Linked DNA regions of Shimia isoporae. The main gene of each other region encodes a partner of the protein of the gene in region 2 in a complex. Links are inferred from orthologs where the notes say so. Each region holds a gene or a part of one and is shown on either strand. Other genes may lie near its edges.

Region 1 (4,779 bases), on a different replicon or contig from region 2:
CGAGACGTTGCGTTCACCGTATCGCCAATAATGGTGCGCGGCGCATTGTCAGCTGCGCCGATCTCGCCCATCACAAGCGTGCCCAGATGCAGCCCCATACCAATGGCAACGGGGGGTGCCTTCTCCGCCTTGAGAGTCTGATTGAACGTGATGAGGGCGGCGCTGATACCCGCAGCGGCATCCAGCGCGGCCTTCGCTGAAGCGGTTTCGTCTTCATGTTCGAAAACAGCGAGCAATCCGTCGCCCAGATACTTGTCTACCGTGCCGCCCGCCCCAGTGATCGATGGCACGATAGCGTCGAAGAAGCGGTTGAGCAGAAAGACTACGTCATAGGGAAGTTGGCCCGTTGTTCGGGCGGTAAAGCTGCGCATATCGAGGAACAGGATCGCCATGCGACGCTCCTGACCGAGGCTCTGATGGGCGCGGGCCTGCCGTCCGTCGCTGCGGAAAACCTGCAGGACGGTGGCAGGGTTCGTGGGTCTGAGTTGACAGGCGAGGCGCGCGTTGGGCGGCGCATTGACGGCAGCAAGGCTTGCGGCCTCTTCCGGGGAAGGCGGATGGAGAAGATCTGCACCCTCTTCAATTATCACGCGGCAGGTGGTGCAGCGTCCGCGTCCACCACATAGCGCCATATGAGGCACGCCGTTGGTGCGCGACATTTCCAGCAGTGTCATGCCGCGCTGACCGCGGATTTCCGGGCCGGACACATATTGAATTGGCACCGCGCCGCGGTTGATGACGTATCGGCGGGTCAGGTGGACAGCGATGGCCAGTACCACCAGGGCGGCAAATCCCATGAGGGTCTGCCCTGTGCGTTCTATCAATAAGGCAAAGGCGTCGGGTGACAGCCAGTTATAGGTCTCGGCGAGGTCCGGAAACACCTCGGGGTCGCTGAGGAGCGCTTTTTGAGCGCGCCCCTGAATCATGAAGCCAGTAAGCGCCCAGGCCGGGATCAAGGTGGCAAGGCTGATCAACAATGGCAGGGAGCTGCGCCACCACGCCTGCGTACGCAGCCAGAAGTGCAGCCCCATGCAGCCGTGGGTCCATGTGATAAGCAGAAGAGCGGCCTGATTCCATCCGCTGGTGGTGTTCCAGATCAGGCCGACAAGATACCCCATACGATCGTTCAGCCCGAACAGTTCGTGGGCCATGCGTGTATGCCAGATGTGTGCGGCGAGCAGGAGCGGAATCAGCACGCCCAAGATGATTTGCAGAGCCTCCCAAGCGGGCATTTTCAAAGTGCGCCGGCGTGCAAGACGATAAAGGGCAAGACCCATGTGGGTGAGCAGTGCGCCGTAGAGCAAGGTGGACCCAAGAGCCGAGCGATGCACGGATTGGCGAACGTCCTGAAAAGACTCCATGATCTCTAAAGAAAAGATGCCCAATCCGATATTGATGAAGTGAAACAGGACGTAAGCAAAAAGAACGAGCCCGGATATCACCCGTGCGCGGGTGCGCCAATTGCCTTTCCAGAGGGAAGAACCAGTAGAAGTTGCCACGATGATGTCCTGTCGCTTTTGCTCAGACAGTGGATGCGACGATCGTGTGGGTCAAGGTGAGGATGGCTGTGCACGTTTGCGCAGAACAACTGGCAGTCCGCCCTTGGGCTGCGGGATCGGTACCCGTGCCCAGTCCACAGGCGTGTCATCGGCCAGCTCTATCCGGTGGGATTTGAGCAGTGCCGCCAGAAAAAGCTTCACTTGCATCGTTGCGAAGTGCAGCCCAATGCATTTGTGCGCGCCACCGCCAAACGGAGCCCATGCATATTTGTGGCTGCGGTCTTCTTCACGTTCGGGGCCAAATCGATCGGGATCGAATTCTTGCGGATTCGTCCAGTGTTCAGGTGACATCATGACAGTACCGGGGGTGGCCGAGACCCATGTGCCAGCGGGGATGATATGATTGCCCCACTGGAAATCGCGCACCGCACGTCGCGGGATCAGAGGGACCGGGGGCAAGAGCCGCAAGCATTCCTTGAACACTAGATCGGCGGCTTGCATCGACGCGAGACGCGCGTCGTCCATCGGGCCTACAGGCAAAGCGTCGACCTCGGCGATGATCTTGTCTTGCCACTCTGGATAGGTTGCCAGCGCCCATGCGACTTTGGTGAGGGCGGACGCTGTTGTGTCATGGGCCGCCATCATCAGGAAATTGAAGTGGTCGACCAATTCCTCCGCGGTCCAAGAATTGCCGTCTTCGTCTGCTGCCAGAACCATCTGCGAAAAGAAGTCGTCGCCCGGGTTGTCCCGGCGTTCGGGTATCATCATTGAGAACTGCTGGGTCAGCATCACCCGCGCAGCCATGCCACGCGCCATTTTGGTGAAGGGGACAGGTTTCCGGATCACCGCTGTTGCCGCAGCGACTTCGGCACGAAAGGCGCTGGAAAGCTGTTCCGCGCGGGGATCGTCAAGGTCCAAGCCCATAAAAACAGCGGCCCCCATGCGGAGGGTCATATCTTTGATCGCGGGAAAAAACTTGAAGGGTGAGTCTGTCTCCCAGTCCTCGAGTAGTATCTCCGTCGCCTCTTCCAGCCGGGCGCGATAGGCATCCAGCACGGGCTTGCGAAAAGCAGCCTGCATGATGCGGCGGTGGGCGCGGTGGTCGTCGAAGTCCCGCAACATCAGTCCGCCAGGAAACAGCGTGTGCAGCATGTCCCAGCCGTCATGCGAGGAGAACAGTTTCTGTGTGTCCCCAAGTATGAATTCAAGCGCGTCTGCACCGCCCAGAGACACCCGCCATTGTCCGAGCACTTTGACCTTGTAGACCGGACCATAAGTGGCCGCAGCGCCCATGTGCAATCCAAGCGGGTCCCGCAGAAGGTCAAGCGTGTGGCCAACCAACGGTGTGAGCGGTGGGTGGGGAATATCGTCGAGATTGAGGGCTGTGGCTTGGGTCAAGGCGTTGCTCCGGTTCGCTCGAACGCAGGCTACGGCCTTGTGGGGTAGAGTGGCAACCGGCAGTTGTGCCGATCGCCTGAGTTTGCCGCGATTGGACGGTTATTCCTGTTCCGCGATAAACTTTTCCGCGTCCAGTGCCGCCATGCAGCCCATGCCAGCAGATGTCACGGCCTGACGATAAACATGATCCGTCAGGTCACCGGCGGCGAAAACGCCGGGAATAGACGTGCGCGTTGTGCCGGCTTCTACCTGGACATAACCGCCGTTGTGCAGTTCCAGCTGGTCTGCCACCAGTTCGGACGCAGGGGCGTGCCCAATAGCAATGAAAACGCCTGCGGCGGGAATTTCGGTGATCTCGCCGGTTTTGGTGTGTTTGACTTTCACGCCTGTCACGCCTTTGGGCATGTCGGTACCGACGACTTCTTCCAGTTCATGGAACCAGAGGGTTTCGATTTTTTCGTGTTTGAACAGGCGGTCCTGCAGGATTTTCTCCGCGCGCAGCTCGTCGCGGCGGTGGATCAGGGTCACTTTGGAGGCGAAGTTGGTGAGGAACAACGCCTCTTCGACCGCGGTGTTGCCGCCGCCGACGACCACGATCTCCTGACCGCGGTAGAAGAAGCCATCACAGGTTGCGCAGGCCGACACGCCGAAGCCTTTGAACGCTTCTTCGCTGTCCAGACCCAGCCATTTGGCGCGGGCTCCGGTGCAGAGGATCACGGCATCAGCCGTGTAAAGAGTGCCGCTGTCGCCTTTGGCTTTGAACGGGCGCTCAGACAGGTCGAGATCGGTGATGATGTCGCCGATGACCTCACAGCCCATGGCGCGGGCGTGTTCTTCCATTTTCATCATCAACTCGGGGCCCTGTACCTCAACGAAGGAGGGGTAGTTCTCAACTTCGGTTGTGGTGGTCAGTTGGCCGCCCGGCTCAAGGCCCTGCACAAGGATCGGCTCCAACATGGCGCGGCTGGCGTAAACGCCGGCGGTGTAGCCAGCAGGGCCGGAGCCGATGATCAGAACCTTGGTGTGTTTCGTGTCGGCCATGAGGCACCTTTTCATGTGATATCTTTGCGAGTCCGATAGCGGATATAGCCGTCTCATGCAGTCAGGAAAAGGGCAAGCCGCATTTCAGGAACGTGCGGTCTCGTGATGATACAATAGGCAGGACAGCGCAAAAGGATATTGCGCAAACGCGAAACATTATTGCGCGTTTGCGCGGCGGTGGTATAAGAACCGCAAATCCAACGGAGAGAATGACCCACATGGCTGGACACCGGCTTGATCCAATCGATCGCAAAATTCTGGCAGAATTACAGGCTGACGGCCGGATGACCAACGTGGAACTCGCCAAGCGAGTCGGGATTTCGGCTCCGCCTTGCTTGCGCCGTGTGCGAACATTGGAAGAGGCCGGATATATTCGTGGTTACCACGCAGATGTGGACAGCCGTGAATTGGGGTTCGAGGTTCAGGTATTTGCAATGGTCGGGCTGGTGAGCCAGGCAGAGGCGGACCTGAGTGCATTTGAGGAACGCTGCCGTGAATGGCCTCTGGTGCGTGAGTGCCATATGCTGAACGGAGAGGTGGATTTCATCCTGAAATGCGTGGCGCCGGATCTCAGCACGTTTCAGACGTTTCTGACCGAAGACCTGACCAGTGCCGACAACGTGGCAAGCGTGAAAACCTCGTTGGTGATCCGTGGAGCAAAAGACGCGCCCGGAGTGCCGTTTGAAGTGCTTGAAGAACGGCTGAGCCGCGACGCTTAAAGCGCTAAGACGCAAAATCAGCTTTCAAAACAAAAGAAACCGCCCCAGCGGGACGGCTTCTTTACGAGGGGTCCGGGTGATCCGGGTGAATTAGGCGGCTTTTGCCAAGCCTTCGCCTTTGC
Region 2 (7,966 bases):
CGAAAGAAATCCCAGAAAACAAAAAAGCAACGCGATACGCACAGAAAAGTCCCGCCAAAGGTATTTGGCGGGACTATGCAGTGGTTCGCTTAAAGGGGCCAGCCGCAAAATCAGAGGACGTACCGGCTTACGTCAGTGGATTTTGCGAGGTTTCCGAGGTGTTTTTCGACGAATGCAGCATCAACGGTTACTTCAAGGCCAGATTGATCAGGTGCGGTAAAGCTGAGGTCCTCGAAAACGCGCTCCATAACGGTGTAGAGACGTCTTGCACCGATATTTTCCACGGATTGGTTCACCTCGGCAGCTATACGCGCAAGTGCGTGAATGCCTTCTTCTGTGAAGGTGACAGTGACCTCCTCGGTTCCCATCAGGGCAGTATATTGGCGCGTCAACGCGTTATCGGTTTCGGTCAGGATGCGCACAAAGTCTTTTTCGGTCAGCGCTCGCAGTTCGACGCGGATTGGCAAGCGCCCCTGCAACTCGGGCAACAGGTCGGATGGCTTTGCGATATGGAACGCGCCTGAAGCGATGAACAGAATGTGGTCCGTTTTCACGGCACCGTATTTGGTCGAAACCGTAGTGCCCTCGATAAGCGGAAGCAGGTCACGTTGAACGCCTTCGCGTGAAACATCACCACCTCGGGCTTCTTGACGAGCACAAACCTTGTCGATTTCGTCCAGAAAAACGATGCCGTTTTGCTCGACCGACTCCAGAGCCGCACGATTGACGGTCTCGTCGTCGAGCAACTTGTCTGCCTCGTCCGAGATCAGGATGTCGTAGCTTTCTGCCACGGTCATGGACTTGCGTGTGGTGCGCCCACCCATGGCTTTGCCGAAGAGGTCGCCAAGGTTCATCATGCCCATCTGGCTGCCGGGTTGACCGGGAATGTCAAAAAGACCGCCCATTGGGTTGGAGGTGTCAGCAACGTCCAGTTCGATCACAGTATCATCCAGCTCGCCTGACTTGAGTTTCTTGCGGAACATCTCGCGGGTACCTTCGCGGGCGTCAGAACCGGCAATCGCCTCGATCACGCGGTCTTCGGCGGCCTGGTGCGCCCGCGCTTTGACGTCTTCGCGCATATATTCCCGCGTCTGCAGGATAGCGGCATCCATCAGATCCCGGATGATTTGTTCCACGTCACGACCAACGTAGCCGACTTCGGTAAACTTGGTGGCTTCGACCTTGATGAATGGAGCCTTGGCAAGTTTTGCCAGCCGGCGGCTGATTTCGGTTTTGCCGACACCTGTCGGACCGATCATCAGGATGTTTTTCGGGTAGACCTCGTCGCGCAGGTCATCGGACAATTGTTTGCGACGCCAGCGATTGCGCAGCGCGACGGCGACGGCGCGCTTCGCGTCGTTCTGGCCGATGATGAAACGGTCGAGTTCGGAAACGATTTCGCGGGGGGTAAGATCGGTCACGAGAGCGCCTTTGTGAATTGTTCGTCGGTCATCATATCGTCGAACCACTCAGGGTAGCGACGTGCGGGTGCAGCAGCGGCGTTGATCGAGTCCATCTCCGCTTCGGAAAGTGAGATATTGGCAGCCGCAATACCGGATTCAAGTTGGCTTATCTTGGATGCGCCCAGGATCACAGTGTGATCGCGGCGTTTGTTCAGAATCCAGGCCTGTGCGATTTGCGCTGTGGTGGCACTGTGTTCTTCCGCAGCAGCGTTCAATGCGTTCAGTGTAGCCGTCGCCTGTTCCGGTGACACCTGTAGGAAATTTCCTTCTGTCAGACGTCCTTCGCCCTTTTCAAGGTCGGCGGGATCGTACTTACCAGTGAGTAGACCGCCAGCAAGTGGAGACCAAGCCATCAGGCCGACGCCCATTTCCTTGCCGAGCTTCAGTACGTCCACTTCGATATCGCGGCCAACTGCGTTGTAGAGATACTGGCCTGCAATGAATTGCTGCATGCCATTGTCACGTTGGAACTGGATCGCTCGAGCCAATTGCCATGCCGGCCAGTTTGAGACACCGATCTGACGGATCTTGCCGGCATCAATAAGGTTTTGAAGGGTGGAGAGAGTTTCTTGCAAAGGGGTGGTGAAGTCGGTTTTATGCAGAACCAGAAGATCGATCCATTCGGTTCCGAAACGGCGCAGGCTTCCTTCTACGGAGGCGATGATATGGCTGCGCGAAAGCCCTGCATCGGTGATCCTGTCGGATTGGCGAAATCCGAGTTTGGTACAGATCACTGCTTGATCCCGTTTTCCTTTTAACGCTTTGCCGAGGATGTCCTCGGCTTCGCCATTGGAATAGCCGTCAGCGCTGTCAAAGAAATTCACACCGCGATCCAACGCAAGATCGACCATCTGCTGAGCGTGTTGCAGGTCAACTTTGGCGACACCGGGGATCCAGTCGGAGCCGTGTGTAAAAGTCATTGTCCCTAAGGACATGCGGGAGACGACGAGGCCGGAATTGCCAAGACGTGTGTATTTCATATCGGTCATTTCTTTATAGATTCCACGGTCAGATTGCCGTTGGTGTAAACGCAGATGTCGCCAGCGATTGCCATTGCTTTGCGCGCAACTTCTTCTGCGGTCAGATCTGTGTCCATGAGGGCTCGGCCTGCAGCAAGCGCGTAGTTTCCGCCCGATCCAATCGCGGTTACATCGTGTTCTGGTTCAAGCACGTCGCCAGCACCGGTGATGACGAATATATCTGCCCCATCCGATACAATCAGCATGGCTTCCAGCTTTTGCAGGTACTTGTCTGTGCGCCAGTCCTTGGCCAGCTCTACAGATGCCCGAGCCAGCTGGCCGGGTGTCGCTTCGAGCTTTGCCTCAAGGCGTTCGAGTAGTGTGAATGCGTCGGCAGTTGAACCAGCGAAGCCGGCAACAACGTCGTAGCCGCCCGGCGACAGGCGACGCACTTTGCGGGCGGTGCCTTTGATGACGGTTTGACCGAGCGAAACCTGTCCGTCGCCGGCAATGACCACTTCACCGCCTTTTTTGACGCCCATAATTGTTGTGCCGTGCCAACCTGGGAATTGATCGTCTGACATAAAGCGCTCCTCGTTATTCCTGCCCTATATGAGCCCGCACTGCGAGTGAGGCAAGGGCGGGTCTTGCCCGTGAGCTTGCTTGTGCTTAGCGTCGCAAACATGAGCAGCTCCAATAAAGTCCGGTTCTATCTGCCTGAGGGCCTTCGACAAAGCGCCGAGGCGGGAGAGCATAACTTCCTGAATAAAGTGGCAGGGGTATTGCGGTCGGCAGACTTCGAAGTGGTTTTTGAGCCTCCACATTTGGCCGATCCGAGACGCAGCGGCTATTCTCTTTTTCACATGGAGCGACCGTTCACGCGCAATTCCGTGACCATACGACGGAACTATTACTATCCTTTCTGGCAAATCGAACGCACGCATGAGCGCTGGCATTGGGATGTGGCAAAAGCACGTTTCGATCCGGAGGGCATCGATCCTGATGAAGCGTTACGGTTCTATCGGTTCTGGCAAAAACGCCTCTATGACGAACCGCTTCACAATCTTGGCCACGACGGATTCGTCTATGTTCCGCTGCAGGGTAAAATTCTTGAGAAACGGTCGTTCCAGTACTGCAGCCCAGTCGAGATGATCGGCCACACTCTCGCGCAGGAACCAAATCGGAAAGTGATTGCTGCATTGCACCCCAAGGAAAGCTATTCCGAGGAGGAGTTTGCGGTTCTGGAACGGCTTGAAGCAGAGTATTCGCAGCTCGAATTACAAATGGGCGGTATGGAAGCACTGCTGCCACGTTGCGATTACGTGGTTTCGCAAAATTCCAGCGTGGCTTTCGCCGGGTTCTTCTTTGGAAAGCCCTGTGTGTTGTTTGGTCTGATTGATTTTCACCATATTGCGGCCAACGTCGAGCTTCTGGGTGTTTCTGAGGCGTTCAAAACGGTGCGGACCTCGGCACCGGACTATGCGCCGTACGTTTGGTGGTTTCTGCAAAAAATGTCGATAAATGCAGGACGACCCGAAGCCGAAGACCGTATCCGCGCGCGTTTTCAAACACTGGGATGGCCAGTCTAAACAAAAAGGCGCCCCAAAGGGACGCCTTTGAAATTTTATCGCTTTGCGATCATACGGAGTCGTCGATCCAGCTCTGCAGCGCGGCTTTTGGTGCTGCGCCCGCGCGGTTCGAGATAACCTGACCATCTTTGAAGATGAAGAGAGCGGGAATACCGCGAACGCCCAGTGCAGCTGCGGTGCCTGGGTTGCTGTCTACGTCGACCTTGGCAATTTTCACCTTACCGTCGTATTCGGCGGAAAGTTCTTCCAGCGCAGGGCCGATCTGCTTGCATGGGCCACACCATTCGGCCCAGAAATCGACGACAACAGGGACGTCGGAGTTGGTGACTTCTTGTTCAAAGGTGGCGTCGGTGACGGCGACGGTTGCCATTTGGGATCTCCTGAAAGAGGGAAGCTTTGGGTTCGAAAGAACCTAGGTTTGCGCGGTTACGGCGTCAAGGTATCCTGTGGTCATCAGAGAATTTGTCACAAGATCGTGTGTCAGCGGCATGTAGGTTGCCGTGCGCGTCCAGAGAATTCCTGTTTGGATTTCGCGGTTTGGATAGATTTGAGCGAGCGCGTGGGCATAGGCTCCCATTTGCCGCAGCAACCCTTCCGGCGTTTCTTCAGCCGTCGGGGGAACTGTTGCGTTGGTCTTGAAATCGATCGCAAGGATTCGGTTTGGCTCCACCACCAGGCGATCGATTATTCCGTGCATTCTCTGATCACCGAGTTCTGCTGTCAGAGGAACTTCTGCCAACGTCTGTGAAGCAAACAGCCACGCGAGTTCAGGCGCCGTCAAAACATCCGAAGCTTCGGCTAGGAGTTCCTGCATTTCGGCATCGGTTTCTAGCGAGAGGTCGTCTTGCAAAACCGCTGCTGCAATCTCCGGCCATTTGGATTGGTCGTGGTCCGGCAAGTGTTCCAGCAACAGGTGAATTTGGGAACCGCGGCGCATGGCGGCGTCTTCGTCGAGGCCCACGTCACCAGGAAGCGCTTTGGCACCTCCAAGACTAGAGGGCGACAAAGATGTTTTTGTCGGAACCGCCTCTGGAGCAGGTGTGGCGAGAAACTGAGGTAGGTCAGGCTTGGAAGTCTTTGTCGCGTCGATCGTTTTCTCGACGATCCCGGACCAGTCGCCATGATCAATGCGCAGACCCTCGCCACCAGGCATTGGGTGAGGCACGGCACCTGACCGCTTCATAGCTGTGCCGATAGTGTCGTACCAGCTTTTGCCGTCTTTACCGAGTTCGCCAGCAGCGGCAACAATCAGCCATTTTTCGGCTCGCGTCATGGCCACATAGAGCAGGCGCAGACGCTCTGCTTCTTGTTTCTGTGTCAAACCTTCGCGCGTGGCGTTCATCTGACTTGGCGCAGTATCTTTTGACATGCTCCAAAGCGCGGTGCCGTCAACATTCATCACTTGGGCATCGGAGCGGGTAATTCTGCGGCCTGTGTCGGGCATGATGACGATTGGCGCCTCAAGACCCTTGGAACCATGTACGGTCATAACACGGATGCGATTGGAGGCACTGTCCATCTGGCGTTTGATTTCCAGGTCGTCAGTCTCCATCCATTGCAGAAAACCAGTGAGACTTGGGATGGCCGATTTTTCATACGCCAGTGCCTGCGAAAGCAAAGCGTTTATCCCATCTTCAGCCTCACCACCGAGCCGTGACAGTAACTTGTTTCGTCCCTCGTGTCGCGTCAGGACGCGCTCGACCAGATCATATGGACGCAGGAAATCTGCTTGGCCGCGAAGGTCGTCAAGAACAGCGAGTGTCTCCGGGAAATTCTCCCGCTTTTTTCGCAAGGCTTCCCATAGGTATTGTTTCGGAGCGCGTCGATGAGCGAGGTCGAAGAGTTGTTGTTCGGACCACCCGAAAAGCGGGCTGCGTAGGATGGTGGCCAGCGAAAGATCATCTTCTGGCGTTGCAAGGAAGCTGAGCAAAGATCCCAAGTCCCTCACCGCCATTTCAGCGCCCACTTTCAGTCGGTCCGCGCCGGCGATGGCGAGACCCTCTGTTTTGCAGGCACGGATTATCTCGTGAAAAAGATCGGATCTCCTCTGAACTAGAATCAGGAAATCACCCTCGCGAACAGGCCGTTGCGAAAACATGCCATCCTTGTTTCTTGTTGAAGCGATTGTGGCACCGTCATCGATCATCCGTCTTATCTGTTTGGCCACTCGGCGAGCAAGAATTACGGAGTGATGGGTGTCCGCGAGACGATCCACAGGATCGAACCAATCATCTTTTTCCGGCTTTTGAGTGGGTTCGACCACAGGCCAAAGATCTACCCTGCCGGGCATCTGTTCATGAAAGGCGATGTGGCGATTGCCTTCCGGAAAACCCGCAGCAACGTTATCTTTAAACGTCTCATCCACAAGGTTCAGAACCGCTGGAGAAGACCGGAACGAGTATTCCAAACTCAGGTCCTGAAGGGCGTGGCCAGACGGTTCAAGTCGTGCCGCGAACTCGCCGCGCATTCGGTCGAACTCCGCGGGATCTGCACCTTGAAAGCTGTATATCGACTGTTTCTTGTCTCCGACCACAAAGATCGTCCGCGTAATGTCTGATCGTGCGCCAGATCCGGACGTAAATTCTTGTGCGAGCCTTTCTATGACTTGCCATTGGACGGGGCTGGTGTCTTGAGCTTCGTCGACCAGGATATGATCGATACCCCCGTCCAATCGGTACAAAACCCATTCAGCCACATTGCGGTCACTCAGAAGCGCGCGGGCGCGCAGGATCAGATCGTCAAAGTCGAGCCAGCCCCGAAGTTGTTTTTGGTGATCATAGTGTTGGACAAATTTGTGCGCGAACCGATGTAAGGCAAGACTTCTGTCGATTGCCGTTACGGCGATGCGGCTTTCACGAGCGGCTTCAACACGGAGCATCAAAGATTGGAGTTTGGCGATAAGTTCGGGATTGGCCGCTTGCAACTTCTTGGTGGGAAAGGCTCCCATTTTGGCCGAAAACGGTTCTTTTGACCCTGCACCAGTGAGAAAAACGTCTTCTAGAACGGCAAGTGTTGCCGCGTCGCATTCCGTGAGTGTTTGTAGTTTGTCGGCCGCTTTGTTGTCGTTCACACCGCCGGTTCGCAAAAGCGCGACCAAAGCCTGTAGGAGATCCAACTCTCCACCCAAAAAGACCGAATCCAGCACCAAAGCCGCGGTGATGTCTGGTGCGACATCAAAAAGGGAACATAATTCAGCACGTGATTTGGGGGTCCGAAAGAGATCGGCCTTGCGAGTGATTTCCCCCGTCAGACCTTCAAGGTCCTGACCCGTAAAATATCGTGCCAAATCCTCAATGAGCGGGGCGTCGCTACCGCTTGCCATGTCTTCTACGATCTCTTCCCGCAAGAGCGCTGCAGCCCGGTCTTCCATCTCGGAAAACAAAGGTGAAACTCCTGCTTCGAGAGGGAAACGCCGAAGAAGTGATGCGCAAAAGGAGTGGATCGTCTGAATTTTCAAGCCACCGGGGGTTTCAATGGCTCTTGCAAAAAGCGTTCGCGCATTGGCCAGACTTTCAGGAGCAGGTCGGGAACCTGCACCAAGATCTGCCAATTCATGGGCAAGTGCCTCGTCATCCTTCATTGCCCAGCTGCCAAGTCGAGCAAAAAGCCGGTTTTGCATCTCGCTGGCGGCGGCCTTGGTATAGGTCAGGCAGAGAATATGCTGAGGTAACACGCCCTCAAGTAAAAGGCGTGCCACGCGATCGGTCAGAACGCGCGTCTTGCCCGACCCTGCATTCGCAGAAAGCCAAGTACTCGCATCCGGACGGGCTGCCGTGATTTGGCGGCGGGAGGCGTCGTTCATCTGTGTCATATCAACACCTCCGGCTTCGGATCATCTGTCGCATCCCATTCTCCAAAACGCGCCAGTTGATCGTAGTCGCTTTCGTCTGCCTCGGTGCGCATAGCACGCCGGGCTGTGAAGCCTTTTCCGTCAGTAAGGTAGGCACCGATGAGG

Evidence for each region. Proteins that work in one complex are often made in the same cells at the same time.
Region 1: the proteins of trxA (region 2) and trxB are in contact, whole or in part, in a crystal structure (PDB 1F6M), measured with the Escherichia coli proteins. The link is inferred for Shimia isoporae from one-to-one orthologs.

What each region holds. Positions count from the first base shown.
Region 1 is NZ_SMGR01000001.1:205,024-209,802, forward strand. The notes cover bases 1,968-4,779. They hold trxB (thioredoxin-disulfide reductase), read right to left. Parts: upstream 3,939-4,779; coding sequence 2,997-3,938; downstream 1,968-2,996. Other genes in these bases: BXY66_RS01085 (cytochrome P450), read right to left, coding at 1,968-2,897; BXY66_RS01095 (Lrp/AsnC family transcriptional regulator), read left to right, coding at 4,157-4,657; BXY66_RS20375 (hypothetical protein), read right to left, coding at 4,748-4,779. Also shown: BXY66_RS01080 (adenylate/guanylate cyclase domain-containing protein), read right to left, coding at 1-1,499; more of BXY66_RS01085, read right to left, coding at 1,551-1,967.
Region 2 is NZ_SMGR01000004.1:55,305-63,270, reverse strand. The notes cover bases 2,722-5,560. They hold trxA (thioredoxin), read right to left. Parts: upstream 4,382-5,560; coding sequence 4,061-4,381; downstream 2,722-4,060. Other genes in these bases: addA (double-strand break repair helicase AddA), read right to left, coding at 4,424-5,560; BXY66_RS17150 (hypothetical protein), read left to right, coding at 3,106-4,011; hslV (ATP-dependent protease subunit HslV), read right to left, coding at 2,722-3,006. In the rest of the region: ATP-dependent protease ATPase subunit HslU, read right to left, coding at 111-1,421; BXY66_RS17160 (aldo/keto reductase), read right to left, coding at 1,418-2,452; more of hslV, read right to left, coding at 2,449-2,721; more of addA, read right to left, coding at 5,561-7,822; double-strand break repair protein AddB, read right to left, coding at 7,819-7,966. UniProt on the Escherichia coli protein: Participates in various redox reactions through the reversible oxidation of its active center dithiol to a disulfide and catalyzes dithiol-disulfide exchange reactions.